Regions from separate parts of the Weizmannia sp. FSL W8-0676 genome, predicted to be linked through region 1. Evidence: a T-box and tRNA genes for the amino acid it is inferred to sense, from the RefSeq annotation. Region 1 holds a T-box; the other holds one or more tRNA genes.
The links. The T-box of region 1 lies ahead of trpS (tryptophan--tRNA ligase). A T-box ahead of a tRNA ligase gene usually reads a tRNA of that ligase, here a tRNA-Trp.
Positions count from the first base shown of each region.

Region 2: it has a tRNA-Trp gene. The T-box ahead of trpS (tryptophan--tRNA ligase) is inferred to sense a tRNA for this amino acid. The anticodon was not compared.

Region 1 is NZ_CP151954.1:956,804-964,072, reverse strand. It holds gene opp3b (oligopeptide ABC transporter permease) at 1-323, opposite strand, end outside; gene NST20_RS04535 (peptide ABC transporter substrate-binding protein) at 452-2,122, opposite strand; gene NST20_RS04530 (DUF3899 domain-containing protein) at 2,550-2,804, shown strand; T-box leader at 2,918-3,158, shown strand; gene trpS (tryptophan--tRNA ligase) at 3,220-4,212, shown strand; gene NST20_RS04520 (YjbA family protein) at 4,248-5,000, opposite strand; gene opp4A (oligopeptide ABC transporter substrate-binding protein) at 5,295-7,073, opposite strand; gene NST20_RS04510 (ABC transporter permease) at 7,092-7,269, opposite strand, start outside.
Region 2 is NZ_CP151954.1:2,435,562-2,442,830, reverse strand. It holds rRNA gene NST20_RS12160 (23S ribosomal RNA) at 1-1,325, shown strand, start outside; rRNA gene rrf (5S ribosomal RNA) at 1,502-1,617, shown strand; tRNA gene NST20_RS12150 (tRNA-Asn) at 1,624-1,698, shown strand; tRNA gene NST20_RS12145 (tRNA-Ser) at 1,703-1,792, shown strand; tRNA gene NST20_RS12140 (tRNA-Glu) at 1,806-1,877, shown strand; tRNA gene NST20_RS12135 (tRNA-Val) at 1,889-1,964, shown strand; tRNA gene NST20_RS12130 (tRNA-Met) at 1,974-2,047, shown strand; tRNA gene NST20_RS12125 (tRNA-Asp) at 2,060-2,135, shown strand; tRNA gene NST20_RS12120 (tRNA-Phe) at 2,154-2,229, shown strand; tRNA gene NST20_RS12115 (tRNA-Thr) at 2,234-2,309, shown strand; tRNA gene NST20_RS12110 (tRNA-Tyr) at 2,318-2,399, shown strand; tRNA gene NST20_RS12105 (tRNA-Trp) at 2,408-2,481, shown strand; tRNA gene NST20_RS12100 (tRNA-His) at 2,490-2,565, shown strand; tRNA gene NST20_RS12095 (tRNA-Gln) at 2,573-2,644, shown strand; tRNA gene NST20_RS12090 (tRNA-Gly) at 2,648-2,722, shown strand; tRNA gene NST20_RS12085 (tRNA-Cys) at 2,728-2,801, shown strand; tRNA gene NST20_RS12080 (tRNA-Leu) at 2,811-2,892, shown strand; gene NST20_RS12075 (YetF domain-containing protein) at 3,134-3,346, opposite strand; gene NST20_RS12070 (hypothetical protein) at 3,395-3,598, opposite strand; gene NST20_RS12065 (LLM class flavin-dependent oxidoreductase) at 3,972-4,991, shown strand; tRNA gene NST20_RS12060 (tRNA-Leu) at 5,109-5,190, shown strand; gene NST20_RS12055 (transposase family protein) at 5,536-6,846, shown strand.

The sequences.
Region 1 (7,269 bases):
CCGACAATCATGGCCTGAATCCCCAACTGCAAGGACGGTCCCATCCTTTCCACAATCAGCTGTGCAACCGGCTGGTTGTCAAACTGGAAAGAAACGCCGAGATCCCCTTTCAGCAAATTCACCATATAGTTTTTATACTGGACAGGCAAAGATTCATTCAGCCCATATTTCTGGTTCAGGATATGAACCTGTTCCGGTGATAATTTTTGCTGGTTCCGGAACGGGGTCCCCGGCAAAAATTTCATCAGGAAAAACGTAAAAGAAGCAATAATCAATAAGGTAATGCACAAATAAATAATCCTTTGCACAATATACTTCGTCACACGTGACACCTCCCAAAGAAAAGGAATGTTTAAATTTTTCACATAAAAATCCGCTTAACGGTGAAAAGAGAGTATTTCGGAAAGAAAATACTCTCTTTTACCTTTTTAATTGAAGTCATGCAGTTTTCTTACTTTTGCACATATGCATCTTTAAATGTGTAATCCGGCCCGAATATATGGTATTCGATTCCTTTTACATACGGTTTAACAAGGCGTAATGTAGCACGTTGATAAATCGGCCCGATTGCCGCATCGTCCATCAGGATTTTTTCAGCTTGCAGCATGATTTGCCAACGTTTTTCCGGATCGTTGCCGTATTTGTTCTTCGCTTCATCAATCAGCTTATCGTATTCTTTATTCGAGTAGCCGGATTTGTTGTTATCGCCGTTTGTGACAAACAAGTCGAGGAAGGTCATCGGGTCTTTGTAGTCAGGACCCCAACCGGAAACCTGGATGTCATAATCTTGGTTTGTATCCAATTGCAAACGGTTTTTGAATGGTACGTTTTTCAGTTTGATCGTTAACCCAGGAAGATTCTTTTCCAATTGGTTTTGGAAGAATTCGCCTGTTGTTTTTGCGTTATCTGTATCATCACCGAGAATTTCAAGCGTTAAGTTCTTCTTGCCGAGTTCTTTCAACCCTTTTTCCCAATATTTCTTTGCTTCTGTCGGATTATATTGGAGGTAAGAACCGGATTCCGTACGGAAATCTTTGCCATTTTTCGGATCTTTTGCAAAGTCTTTTGGTACTAAGCCGTTTGCAGGGAAAGACCCGTTAGATAGCACTGTATTAACAAATGCTTTTTTATCATAAGCCATTGAAAGCGCCATCCGGATATTTTTGTTTGCCAAAGCGGTTTTCTGGCCGTTTCTGACTTCATTGTATTTGAAGTAGAAAACATTTGATTCCGGATTTGTCACAGCTTCTTTGTTCTTTTTATATTGTTTCGCATATTCGGCGCTCAAAACAGTCCGGTCGATTTTGCCCGTATTGTACAAGTTGACCCCGGTACTTGGCGATTTCACAACCTGGACATTGATCTGTTTCAGTTTCACATGTTTCTTGTCATAGTAATTCGGGTTTTTCACGTATTTCCATTTCAGGCCTGTGCCGTTCCAGTCTTTCAGCACGAACGGGCCGTTGAACAACATATTGTCGCTATTTGTCCCGAACTTGCTGCCTTTTGACTCAACAAATTTTTGGTTGAGCGGCAGATACGTGCCGAAAGCCAGCAATGATTTTAAGTAAGGGACCGGTTTTTCAAGCTGGACTTGCAATGTGTGGTCATCAATCGCTTTTACCCCTAAAGTGCTTGGATCTTTTTTGCCGGCAATGATATCTGAGGCGTTTTTAATGACACCTCCGAAAATATAGGCATATTGTGAGCCTGTCTTCGGATTCACGGCCCTTTGCCAGGAGTAAACAAAGTCTTTTGCCGTAACCGGATCGCCGTTGGACCATTTCGCGTCTTCACGGAGCTTAAACGTATACGTTTTGCCGTCTTTGCTGACTGTCGGTTCTGCTTTCGCAATCCCGAGCTTCAGCTCATCGTTTTTCCCAACGACATAAAGGCCTTCCATTGTATTACCGAAAACGGTAAAACTTGCGACATCCGTTGCAAGTGTCGGATCCCCTGTCGGAAGTTCAGCCGTCTCATCCATATTCAGCACTTGCTTGGTTTTGGATGAACCGCCGCTTGAGCCTGAACTGCTGTTTTTGCTTCCGCCGCCGCATGCGCCGAGGACGAGCGACAGGGCAAAAGTCAGCGTCATAAACACATAAAATTTTGACTTCTTCATCAGCTAACCACCCTTTTTTTATTTTTCTGAAAAGCGAGCGACTTTTCGAATTTAATTATACTAACATTTCACGGGCTTGTACATATTTTTTAATCTTTTTTAATTACATAAAAAGGCTAATAAACCAAAAAGGTGTTGACATTTCAATATTGTAAACCCTTACAAAAGGTTGAAATTTTTTAATAAAACTATAATAACGAGAAAACTTTGGTAGGTTTTTTAACAAAAATTAAATTAATTTTAATAAATTTGATTTAACTTTAATTTAGCTTCAGATCTTCCAGTATTTCATCTTTTCTTCTGTTCCTGTATAATGGATGAAAATCATTTTGTAGGTGAGCGTATGTTCAAAAAGCTTGTCTGTTGGTTCTTGGCCTCCCAGTTACTTGTTTTACTTTTTTCTTTTTTGGTGTATAAGCGAATCGATTTGCTTAGCTATATTAATACTTCGTTTACGATCGGGGCGCTTTTGATTCTTTTTGCCGCGTCGGTTTTAATGGCGCGGACCGGTTTTTTTGATGCGTTTATTTACGGGTTTCAAAGAATGTCTTCCAAATTTAACGAGGAGGACGTCCGCCCGCTGTCGAAGCTGGTTACCCTGCGTGTTTCCGTGCCTCTTCTTACCGGGGTCTTCATGATGGTACTGATGGCGATCGCCCTTTTTCTGCAAAGTTCGTCCTGAAATGCCGGACATATAAAGGCTGAATAAAGGCTGAGTCTTGCATACAAACGGGCCCTCTAGCGGACAGCGGTTTTTGACATTTTTCCTTCTTTTCATTATAATGAAACTGGTATATAGAAGCGATGAGAAAGAAGAGTACATCTGTTTATGGCATTTCAGAGAGTTTGTGGCTGGTGGGAACAAACATGCCTGCAGATGGAATGGGCTTTCGAGCTCCGGAGATGAACGGGCGGCTACCTCATTAGTTTCCGGCGTACGCCTTGCGTTAACCAGGCTCCAATTGGCATTGGAACTAAGCGGCCCATACCAGGGCACTTAGGGTGGCACCGCGGATTTATCCCATTCGTCCCTAATTTTGGATGAATGGTTTTTTATTTTCCGGAAAAATATCAGTGTTCTAGGAGGAAGAAAGAAAATGAGGACGATTTTTTCAGGCATTCAGCCGAGTGGAACGATCCACATCGGGAACTATCTTGGGGCAATGAAGCAGTTTGTGGAATTGCAGAACAGCTTTAATTGCTATTTTTGCATTGTTGACGAGCATGCCATTACTGTGCCGCAAGACCGCCTTGAACTCCGCAAAAACATCAGGAGCCTTGCCGCTTTTTATTTGGCAGTCGGCATTGATCCGGACAAAGCAACGCTCTTTATCCAGTCGGAAGTGCCGGCGCACGCCCAGGCCGGATGGATGCTCCAATGCGTTGCCTATGTCGGCGAATTGGAAAGAATGACGCAGTTTAAAGACAAATCTGCAGGAAAAGAAAGCGTATCAGCCGGGCTTCTCACATATCCGCCGCTCATGGCCGCCGATATTCTGCTGTACAGCACGGATCTTGTGCCGGTCGGCGAGGACCAGAAACAGCATCTCGAGCTGACGAGGGATTTGGCGGAAAGGTTCAATAAACGTTATCTTGAAATATTTACGCTGCCGGACATCAAGCTTTCCAACTCCGGAGCAAGGATTATGTCGCTGCAGGATCCGACGAAAAAAATGAGCAAATCCGATCCGAATCAAAAGGCATTTATCTCGCTGCTTGACGACCCGAAACTGGTCGACAAAAAGATTAAAAGCGCGGTTACGGATTCAGAAGGCGTAGTCAAATACGACAAAGAACGGAAACCGGGCATTTCCAATTTGCTCGACATCTATTCCAACTTCAGCGGCCTGTCCATTGAAGAGCTGGAACGGAAATATGACGGCGCCGGCTACGGTGCGTTTAAAGCGGATCTCGTTGATGTGGTGAATGAAGGGCTTGCCCCGATCCAAAAACGGTATTATGAACTGATTGAATCGGAGGAACTGGACCGGATCCTGGATAAAGGCGCGGAAAAGGCCAATATTGTAGCCGGAAAAATGCTGAGGAAAATGGAAAACGCGATGGGGCTGGGCAGAAAAAACCGCCACTAAAAAAAGCGAGTTGCGGATCGTTTCGCAACTCGTTTTTACATCAGTTCGCTTTTTTCATTGTGTTCCAGTTCCCATAGCTTTTCAAAAAAGGGCTGCCCTTTGATCATGTTTTCGCACAACTGTTCATGCTTTTTGGACCAGCCTGTTTTTGTTTCTGCATAAAGCCGCTCCCATGCATCTTCAAATGGCATAAACTGGATGTGTTCATACTGCTCCGGACGCCATTCTGTATACCAGTACCGCACTTCCGCCGTATTTTTCGAGGAATAAAGCTGATCGAGCGCCATAAATAACAACTGCTTTAATTGCCGTTCCCTTCTTGTCAGCCCCTGCATGCATTCCGGCGACGGGGATAAAATATGATGTTCTTTCGGATGGCTGCGGTTTTCAAACGGATAGGACACCGGTTCATGCCCTTCAATCATTTCATAGACAAGTTGTTCCTGCCTCGGAATCAGCCTGCTTTTTCGGATCGGCAGCGTATAGCCGATCGTATCAACCGCCAAAATCCCTTTTCCGTCCGTCACGACAAAACAATATTCCAGCTGGATTCGTTCATGGTTTTTGCGCAAAACCGCCTTCTGGAAAACATCATTCAGCAAAGTTTGCGGCAGTTCAGCCAAATCATTTTCAATGTACTCGTATAAAAGCGTGTCCACAAATAAAAGCGGCACCTGGTCCAGCAGTTCGATCACATCGTCCCTCCGCCACTCATGGAACGGACAGACATTATAACTGTTTTCCTCCCCCTCGAACCAGTTGACCCATATATCGTGAAGATACAGCATGGATAACCCCCCGTATACTCTGTTTGTCATTCAGTATAGGCAGGGGGCAGTTAAATTATTCCTTCTTTTCCGGATTCCGCTGTGTAGAAAATGAAGATTGCGCTTCGCTCGTAAAAAGAAGAACCCCAATCCCACCGCGTCGAAAAGGAAAAGGCCCGCTTTAAAAGACGCTTCGTTTTCCCACCCCCGGCGAGTCGGAAAGGATAAAGGCTCTGCTTTAAAAAGACGCTCTGCTCTCCTGATCCCGGCAAGCCGGAAAGGAAAAGGCCCTGCCAAAGACAGGGCCTTTATAGATTATTCCTGGGTGTCCGCTTTTTCGGATGTGACACTCACCTTTTCCCAATCCGTATGTGGATATATAGCCAAGTTTTTCACGCGGTTGTTCACCGCATACAATTGATAACGGTAAAGGGTCGGAATGACTGCCGCTTCCTCATTCATATACTTCTGCCATTCATTGTAAACCTTTTTGCGGTATGCTGTGTCAAAAGCTTTCGGAGAATGCCCTTTTTCCAGCAATCCATCATTTTTCTTGCTGACAAAGCGGGTGTAGTTAAACATGACGTTCCGTCCGTACAAGCCATACGGATCCACATTTGTACCTGTTCCCCAGGCACCTGAATAGATATCCACTTTCGGATCATCTTTTTGCACCATATCATAGAAGGAGTTGAACTCGGCAAGACGACCGTTAACAAGCTTCACATTTAAGCCGACATCTTTCCAGCACTGCATATAGAATTTTGCCAGCGGCTCGGCCGTATCCCCGCCGCTCATGGAAAGGAAATGAATGACGAATTTTTTGCCGTTTGGATCTTCACGGTACCCGTCTTTGTCGACATCTTTATAACCGGCTTCATCAAGCAGTTTCTTTGCTTTTTTCGGATCATACGTGTACCCTTTTGCGGACTTGTCATGCCATTCCGGGAAAGATGGCGGAATTAAAGTGGTCGCCGGAAAACGCAACCCGTGGTAGATTTTCTCGCCGACAGACTTGTTATCGAGCGCATACGCCATCGCCTGGCGCAGTTTTTTATTTTGGAATTTCGGGTTATCCATGACGTTTTCCTGTTTCTTTGCATCCCAGTGGCCAAGCTTAAATCCGATATAGCTGTAAGCCAGATCGATCGTGCCGAGCAGCTGGAAGTTTTTCGCGCTTTTAGCGGATTCGTATTGGTCTACCGGGAAGGCAGCATAGTCAATCTCGCCTTTTTTCAAGGCTTCCAATACCACTTTCGGATTGACCACTTTGATGACGACACCTTTCAGTTTCGGTTTTCCTGCCCAGTAATGGTCGTTTCTGACAAGTTCAACAGACTCGCCCGGAACCACTTTTTTCACTTTAAACGGACCGAAGCCTAAGGGATGTAACCGAATTTTATCCGACTGTGCCATTTTTGCGATCGGCACATCTTTTAAGTAATGTTTCGGAAGCGGTGTTGTCCAGACGCCTGTTTTTTCGGAAGGGTTGGCGCTCTTCCAGGTAATGGAAATTGTTTTATCATCAATCACTTTAACACCGGAAATGTTCTTGGCTTTTCCTTTATGGTATTCATCCATGCCGACGATGTTTTGAAACAGGGCATCGCCATAACGCACGCCGGTATAGTCTTTATTGCCGATGACCAGGTATGCAAATTCGAGGTCTTCGGCGGTTACCGGCTTCCCATCAGACCAGTTGACATTGTCTTTGATTTTAATCGTCATTGTTTTGTTGTCATTGGACAATTTGTACGTAGCGGCGCCGTCATTCGTAAATTCATAGTTTTTGTCTGTTTTTAACAGCGAATCTTCAAAAAATTGAATGACTTCAGCATCCGGTGCCCCTTCGTAGAAAGCAGAGTTGAATGTGCCTTCAATCGGCGTATCGGAAACGATGCCGTAATTCAGAACCCCACCGTCAATGGCTTTTTTATTGTTTTTGACGGTAGTCGGAAACTTGCTTGCTAAATCTTCCGTTTTCACTGCCTTGTCTTTCTTGCTTCCGCTACTCTGTGAATTGTTGCAGGCTGACAGCACCAATACGAGCATCACCAGCAAACTGAATATGCTTGACCATTTTCTTTTCCTCATTGCTAAGCCCCCTCTTTTTTATCCTTGTCTTTGTCTTGCATCAGCTGCGCGTTTTAACGCCTGGCCGATAAAATTTATACACAGCATCATCACCAGAATCAGGAGCGATGCAGGTAACCAAATCCACCATTTATGCTGGAGCACATCCGGGTTTGTGGCGTAACTGACCAACGTCCCAAGGCTCGGTGTGCTTTCC
Region 2 (7,269 bases), 1.5 Mb from region 1:
CACACTGCCAAGAAAAGCCTCTAGTGAGGTGAAAGGCGCCCGTACCGCAAACCGACACAGGTAGGCGAGGAGAGAATCCTAAGGTGAGCGAGAGAACTCTCGTTAAGGAACTCGGCAAAATGACCCCGTAACTTCGGGAGAAGGGGTGCTTTTTGGGGTGTATGCCCCGGGAAGCCGCAGTGAATAGGCCCAGGCGACTGTTTAGCAAAAACACAGGTCTCTGCGAAGCCGCAAGGCGAAGTATAGGGGCTGACACCTGCCCGGTGCTGGAAGGTTAAGGAGAGGGGTTAGCCGCAAGGCGAAGCTCTGAACTGAAGCCCCAGTAAACGGCGGCCGTAACTATAACGGTCCTAAGGTAGCGAAATTCCTTGTCAGGTAAGTTCTGACCCGCACGAAAGGTGTAACGATCTGGGCACTGTCTCAACGAGAGACTCGGTGAAATTATAGTACCTGTGAAGATGCAGGTTACCCGCGACAGGACGGAAAGACCCCATGGAGCTTTACTGCAGCCTGATATTGAATTTTGGTACAGCTTGTACAGGATAGGTAGGAGCCTTGGAAACCGGAGCGCCAGCTTCGGCGGAGGCATCGGTGGGATACTACCCTGGCTGTATTGAAATTCTAACCCGCACCCCTTACCGGGGTGGGAGACAGTGTCAGGCAGGCAGTTTGACTGGGGCGGTCGCCTCCTAAAAGGTAACGGAGGCGCCCAAAGGTTCCCTCAGAATGGTTGGAAATCATTCGCAGAGTGTAAAGGCATAAGGGAGCTTGACTGCGAGACTTACAAGTCGGGCAGGGACGAAAGTCGGGCTTAGTGATCCGGTGGTTCCGCATGGAAGGGCCATCGCTCAACGGATAAAAGCTACCCTGGGGATAACAGGCTGATCTCCCCCAAGAGTCCACATCGACGGGGAGGTTTGGCACCTCGATGTCGGCTCATCGCATCCTGGGGCTGTAGTCGGTCCCAAGGGTTGGGCTGTTCGCCCATTAAAGCGGTACGCGAGCTGGGTTCAGAACGTCGTGAGACAGTTCGGTCCCTATCCGTCGCGGGCGCAGGAAATTTGAGAGGAGCTGTCCTTAGTACGAGAGGACCGGGATGGACGCACCGCTGGTGTACCAGTTGTCTTGCCAAAGGCATCGCTGGGTAGCTATGTGCGGAAGGGATAAGTGCTGAAAGCATCTAAGCATGAAGCCCCCCTCAAGATGAGATTTCCCACAGTTTATACTGGTAAGATCCCTGAAAGATGATCAGGTTGATAGGTCCGGGGTGGAAGCGCGGCGACGCGTGGAGCTGACGGATACTAATCGATCGAGGACTTAACCAAATAGAAAAGTGAAGGCCGCCTTGAAAAAGGTGCGCTGGAGCTAGACAATTCTCAAAGTTAGAAGTAAAAACGCATTCTCCGTTTACAGTTTTTTCTCCCATCCGGTTTTCAGGGAATCACATAATTCCTGTTGATAAGAAATGAAAACTTTGTTATAATGATTTTTGTCATTAAGGTCCGGTGGCGATGGCGGAAAGGTCACACCCGTTCCCATCCCGAACACGGAAGTTAAGCTTTCCAGCGCCGATGGTAGTTGGGGGTTTCCCCCTGCGAGAGTAGGACGCTGCCGGGCTTGTATTCCGCAGTAGCTCAGTGGTAGAGCAATCGGCTGTTAACCGATCGGTCGTAGGTTCGAATCCTACCTGCGGAGCCATCATGGAGAGCTGTCCGAGAGGCCGAAGGAGCACGATTGGAAATCGTGTAGGCGGCTAAAAGCTGTCTCAAGGGTTCGAATCCCTTGCTCTCCGTCATGATCCATATGGCCCGTTGGTCAAGCGGTTAAGACACCGCCCTTTCACGGCGGTAACACGGGTTCGAATCCCGTACGGGTCATCATTATAACTGGAGGATTAGCTCAGCTGGGAGAGCGTCTGCCTTACAAGCAGAGGGTCGGCGGTTCGATCCCGTCATCCTCCACCATTTTATCATCGCGGGGTGGAGCAGTCTGGTAGCTCGTCGGGCTCATAACCCGAAGGTCGCAGGTTCAAATCCTGCCCCCGCAATTTACATATAAAGGTCCCGTAGTGTAGCGGTTATCACGCCTGCCTGTCACGCAGGAGATCGCGGGTTCGATTCCCGTCGGGACCGCCATCCATTTTACATAATTGTGGCTCGGTAGCTCAGTCGGTAGAGCAAAGGACTGAAAATCCTTGTGTCGGCGGTTCGATTCCGTCCCGAGCCACCATTTGGCCGGTCTAGCTCAATTGGTAGAGCAACTGACTTGTAATCAGTAGGTTGGGGGTTCAAGTCCTCTGGCCGGCACCACGCAATATGGAGGGGTAGCGAAGTGGCTAAACGCGGCGGACTGTAAATCCGCTCCCTCAGGGTTCGGCGGTTCGAATCCGTCCCCCTCCATTTTTTAAAGGGGCATAGTTTAAAGGTAGAACAGAGGTCTCCAAAACCTCCAGTGTGGGTTCGATTCCTACTGCCCCTGCCATTATGATGGCGGTTGTGGCGAAGTGGTTAACGCACCGGATTGTGGCTCCGGCATTCGTGGGTTCGATTCCCACCATCCGCCCCATATTTATTGGGCCATAGCCAAGCGGTAAGGCAACGGACTTTGACTCCGTCATGCGCTGGTTCGAATCCAGCTGGCCCAGTATGCGGAAGTAGTTCAGTGGTAGAACATCACCTTGCCAAGGTGGGGGTCGCGGGTTCGAATCCCGTCTTCCGCTCCATTGATGGCGGCATAGCCAAGAGGTAAGGCAGAGGTCTGCAAAACCTTTATCACCGGTTCGATTCCGGTTGCCGCCTCCATCATATCATGCCGGTGTGGCGGAATTGGCAGACGCGCACGACTCAAAATCGTGTTCCTTCGGGAGTGTCGGTTCGACCCCGACCACCGGTATAATAGCATCACATTGAAAGCTGATGCCAAATGGAACGCTTCTCAAGATAAAGAGAAGCGTTTTTTTATTGCAATTATATTATTGAAGCCGAGGCCAATTTAAGTGGCTGCTTGAAAGCGTACACTTGTGAGTATCTATAGTTGTTTAACTTGTACAAAAAGGGAATTGATCTAATAAGAAAGGTTTGGAAATACTATCTTAGATTTTCCTTTTATAATGAGAACAGAACTGGGCAGCCTACTATTTACTAGGGTTGTTTTTTCTTTTTTTTACCGTAATCGTCCCATCTTTTTCAAGATAGGCCTGGTCAATTTCATCAAGCAAAAATACGCCCTGCTTTCTCAATAACTCCGACAGTTGATTCATATCAATTTTATTTTTTTTCAGTACGACTTTGTTAATTTTTCCTTTATCGATAATCACCGTTTTATCCCCGATAAGGAATTTTTCCAGTTTATCATAGCGATAAATGAGGATGTCAAAAATGATTTTAATGATGACCTAAACAGAAAGCATCACAAGAATGTAGTACCATTTTACACTTGAGTCATAAAGGCCGTTGCCGACGATTTCAGACAGCATTATGCTCCAGATGAAGTCGATTGGCGTAAGGTTTGAAATGCTTTTGGCGCCGGTACATTTTAGACAAAAAATGAGCGCAAGAAAGCCCATAATCAATTTTAATAAGTCCATGCCAATTTGCATCGCTAACCCCCTCCTTTAAAAGGTCCGGTTTTCTCTCGATTGTTCACTTTTACGGGGCTTTCCAACGATTGATCCAGTTATGCATACTGCTTCAACAAGCAGTCTATTTTCCATTTCGCCAACTTCATGAAGTTTGGATACCAATGCTCTTTCTGCTGCTTCTATTGGGAAGCTTGTACCCGAAACACCCAACGCCCATGGGTCCGATCATACGAGCACTGTTTTTCATTGCATTTTCCCTTAATTTCAGTATCATAAACGAACGTTCTCATCATTGGGATACACCGGACAGGTTAGGCAAATCATTTTGTTTTGGGAATCTGTTATTTTACAATAGATCTATCTTCACGAGTAGAAGGAAAGGAAGCGGACAATGGGTAGTCAAAAAAAGTTGAATGACGTTGCATTTTCGGTTTTAGATTTGATCCCCGTTTTATCTGGAAAGACACCGGCAGATTCGTTTAAAAATAGCCTAAGCCTCGCACAGCATGTTGAAAATTGGGGCTACAAACGATACTGGCTCGCGGAGCACCATAATATGGTGGGAGTAGCCAGCTCTGCAACGGCTGTTTTAGTCGGGTATATAGCGGCAGGGACGAAAACCATCCGTGTCGGGTCTGGCGGTGTGATGCTTCCAAATCATGCACCGCTTGTCGTGGCTGAGCAGTTTGGAACACTGGGTTCCATCTATCCAGGCAGAATTGATCTCGGCCTTGGCCGTGCGCCGGGTACAGACCAATTGACAGCTGCGGCGCTCAGAAGGAATTTAAGGGGCGGGGAAATGGATTTTCCGGATAATGTCCAAGAACTGATGAACTATTTTCTCTCGGATAAAGAACGCAGGACGTATGCACGGGCCGTCGTGGCAGAAGGGGTGGATGTTCCGGTTTGGCTTCTTGGGTCAAGTACATACAGTGCCACACTTGCTGCCAGGCTCGGCCTGCCGTTTTCGTTTGCAAGCCATTTTGCACCAGCGCAATTGTTTGATGCTTTATACCTTTATCGGGAGAACTTCAAACCGTCCAAGTATTTGCAAAAGCCATATGTGATTGCGTGTGTGAATGGCGTAGCAGCTGACACAGATGCAGAAGCAGAAAGGATCGCAACAAGCCTGTACCAGTTTTTCCTCGGCGTTATCCGTGGAAAATCGCAGACGCTGCAGCCGCCTGTCGATAGCATGAACGGGATTTGGACTCCGTTTGAAAAAGAAGCGGCATTGCGTCAGCTTGAATATGCTTTTATCGGTTCAAAACAGACAATCAAAGAGAAAATGGAAGAATTTTTGGATGATACACAGGTCGATGAGTTGATGTTTGTATCGCATATTTACAACCATGAAGAGCGGCTGCGGTCTTATGAGATCCTAAGTGAACTGAAGGAAGATCATATGTGAATAGGGGAGCTGTTTTGCTTCCCTTTTTCACACAATGGTTATTGACATTTTTTACGATCTGGATATAATTATAAAAGTGACATAACAAACAGTTTTGTTTGAGATTCATAGGATCATGCCGGTGTGGCGGAATTGGCAGACGCGCACGACTCAAAATCGTGTTCCTTCGGGAGTGTCGGTTCGACCCCGACCACCGGTATCAAAAGATCACATTTCAGTTTTTCGGTAAAACGTTCCTTATAATCTAGTAAGGAGCGTTTTTTCATTTTCCGGAAGAAGTCACTCTCTTCAATCGGTGAAGGGCAGAAGGTAAGGGATGAATTTCGGTTTGCATTTACTAAAGCAGCTCTGAGGAGTAAAAATTTTTCGTGATAATTTAACTATTCCCCCCCCAAAAATGCGGCTAAATATGTAATAATTTAAATAATTAGAGCTTGCTGGACGAATATTTTGGCATGGCTTAGTGACAAGTCGAATACAAGCTAAAATTTGATTCGTTCAGCAAGCCCTAATTAAACTTGGCTGTTTTGAGGGGGTTTTTATTTTGGTTACTAGAAAAGAAAAAAGAAATCGTGAAAAAGAAGCAAATTATTTTTTCGAGTTCCTTAAAATTCAGAAGCATTTTTTCAAAGACCTGATGAATAACCTAAAAAAGGTAGCAGACCACCGACATCAAAGCTATATCACTTATGGTCCAGAGGTCCTTTTATTTACGATGATGTTGAAAAATATGACCGGCCTAAAATCCATGAGAAACATGAGTGAGAGTTTTAATAAAGAAGAATGTATTAAAAATGTAGGGAAGGTGTTAGGCTTAGATTCTCTTGAAGAACTTCCACATTATGATACAATTAACGACTTTTTATCTGGCTTAGATGTAAATGAATTAGAAAAAATTAGAACGTATATGATTAAAGAATTATTGAAAAAAAGGTCTCTCGAGTCTTATCGAATTGAAGGAAAGTACTGGGGTGTCATCATTGATGGAACTGGATTACACACCTTTCATGAGAAACATTGTAAACACTGCCTGAGACGGGCATATACAAATAAAGAAACAGGAGAAACGAACGTACTTTATATGCACCATGTACTTGAAGCCAAGCTTGTCGTGGGGGATATGGTCTTCAGTATTGCCTCCGAATTTATCGAAAATGAATCAGAAAATGTTTCTAAGCAAGATTGTGAATTAAAAGCCTTCGACAGGCTGGCAAAGAAAATAAAAAAAATATTTAAAAGACTACCGATTTGTATCTTGGGAGATAGTCTCTATGCATGTGAAACGGTATTTAATCTGTGCAGGGCGCACAAATGGAAATATATATGCAGATTTAAGGAAGGGAGAATTAAAAGTATCTCGACGGAGTTTAAGGCAATAAAAGAGCTGGAACAAAGTAAGGATCAGAATTCATTAGTTTGGGTGAATGATATTGCCTACAAAGACAGAACGGTCAATCTGATGGAGGCCACAATGAAAACAGAGGATGGGAAATCGAAAGAGTATGTATTTATAACGGATATTAAAATCACGAAAAAGAACGTGGAACGACTCATCGCTGCAGGAAGAAGCCGCTGGAAGATTGAAAATCAAGGATTTAACGAACAAAAAAATAATCGTTACAATATAGAACATGCCAATAGCCAAAACTACACAGCCATGAAAAATCATTATTTATTAGTTCAAATAACAGATATTATTAGACAGCTGTTTGAAAAAGGTTCGTCAATCTTAAAAGCACTCAAAAAAACGGCAAAAGAAAAATCCTCAAATCTGTTGGAATCGTTTCGGACACGTATTTTAACAGACGAGGATTTCACCCATTTAAGTAAGCCAATACAAGTAAGGTTTACTTAATGGTTATATTATAGCAAAGGATGTGATGTAAAAAAAGGTTTTTTTGAAGTTATCCACAATTTTAAAAAAGAAATTTGCAAATTCGGCTCTTTTTGACTTTGAAAGCAGAAAAAATAGATGGAAAAATTTTCTAAATGTGGATAAGTCATTTTATCATAAAACATCTAAAAATTGATGAATTTACTCTTCAGAGCTGGCTACAATCGTAATGCAGTTGACAAAGAAGCGTATGGTCAAAATACCCATCTGTTGCAAGACTACTAGTAAAAGAGCTATCACAATCGCACCGCTGACGAATTTTAAAGAAAGAGTCTTAACTTCCCCACTTTTTACAGGATTCATAGGCCTGAAGGATATTTCATCCTGAATTATTCATACCTGCGGGCGATGTTGTAAATTGAAGCAGAAAACCTTCATTTGTTT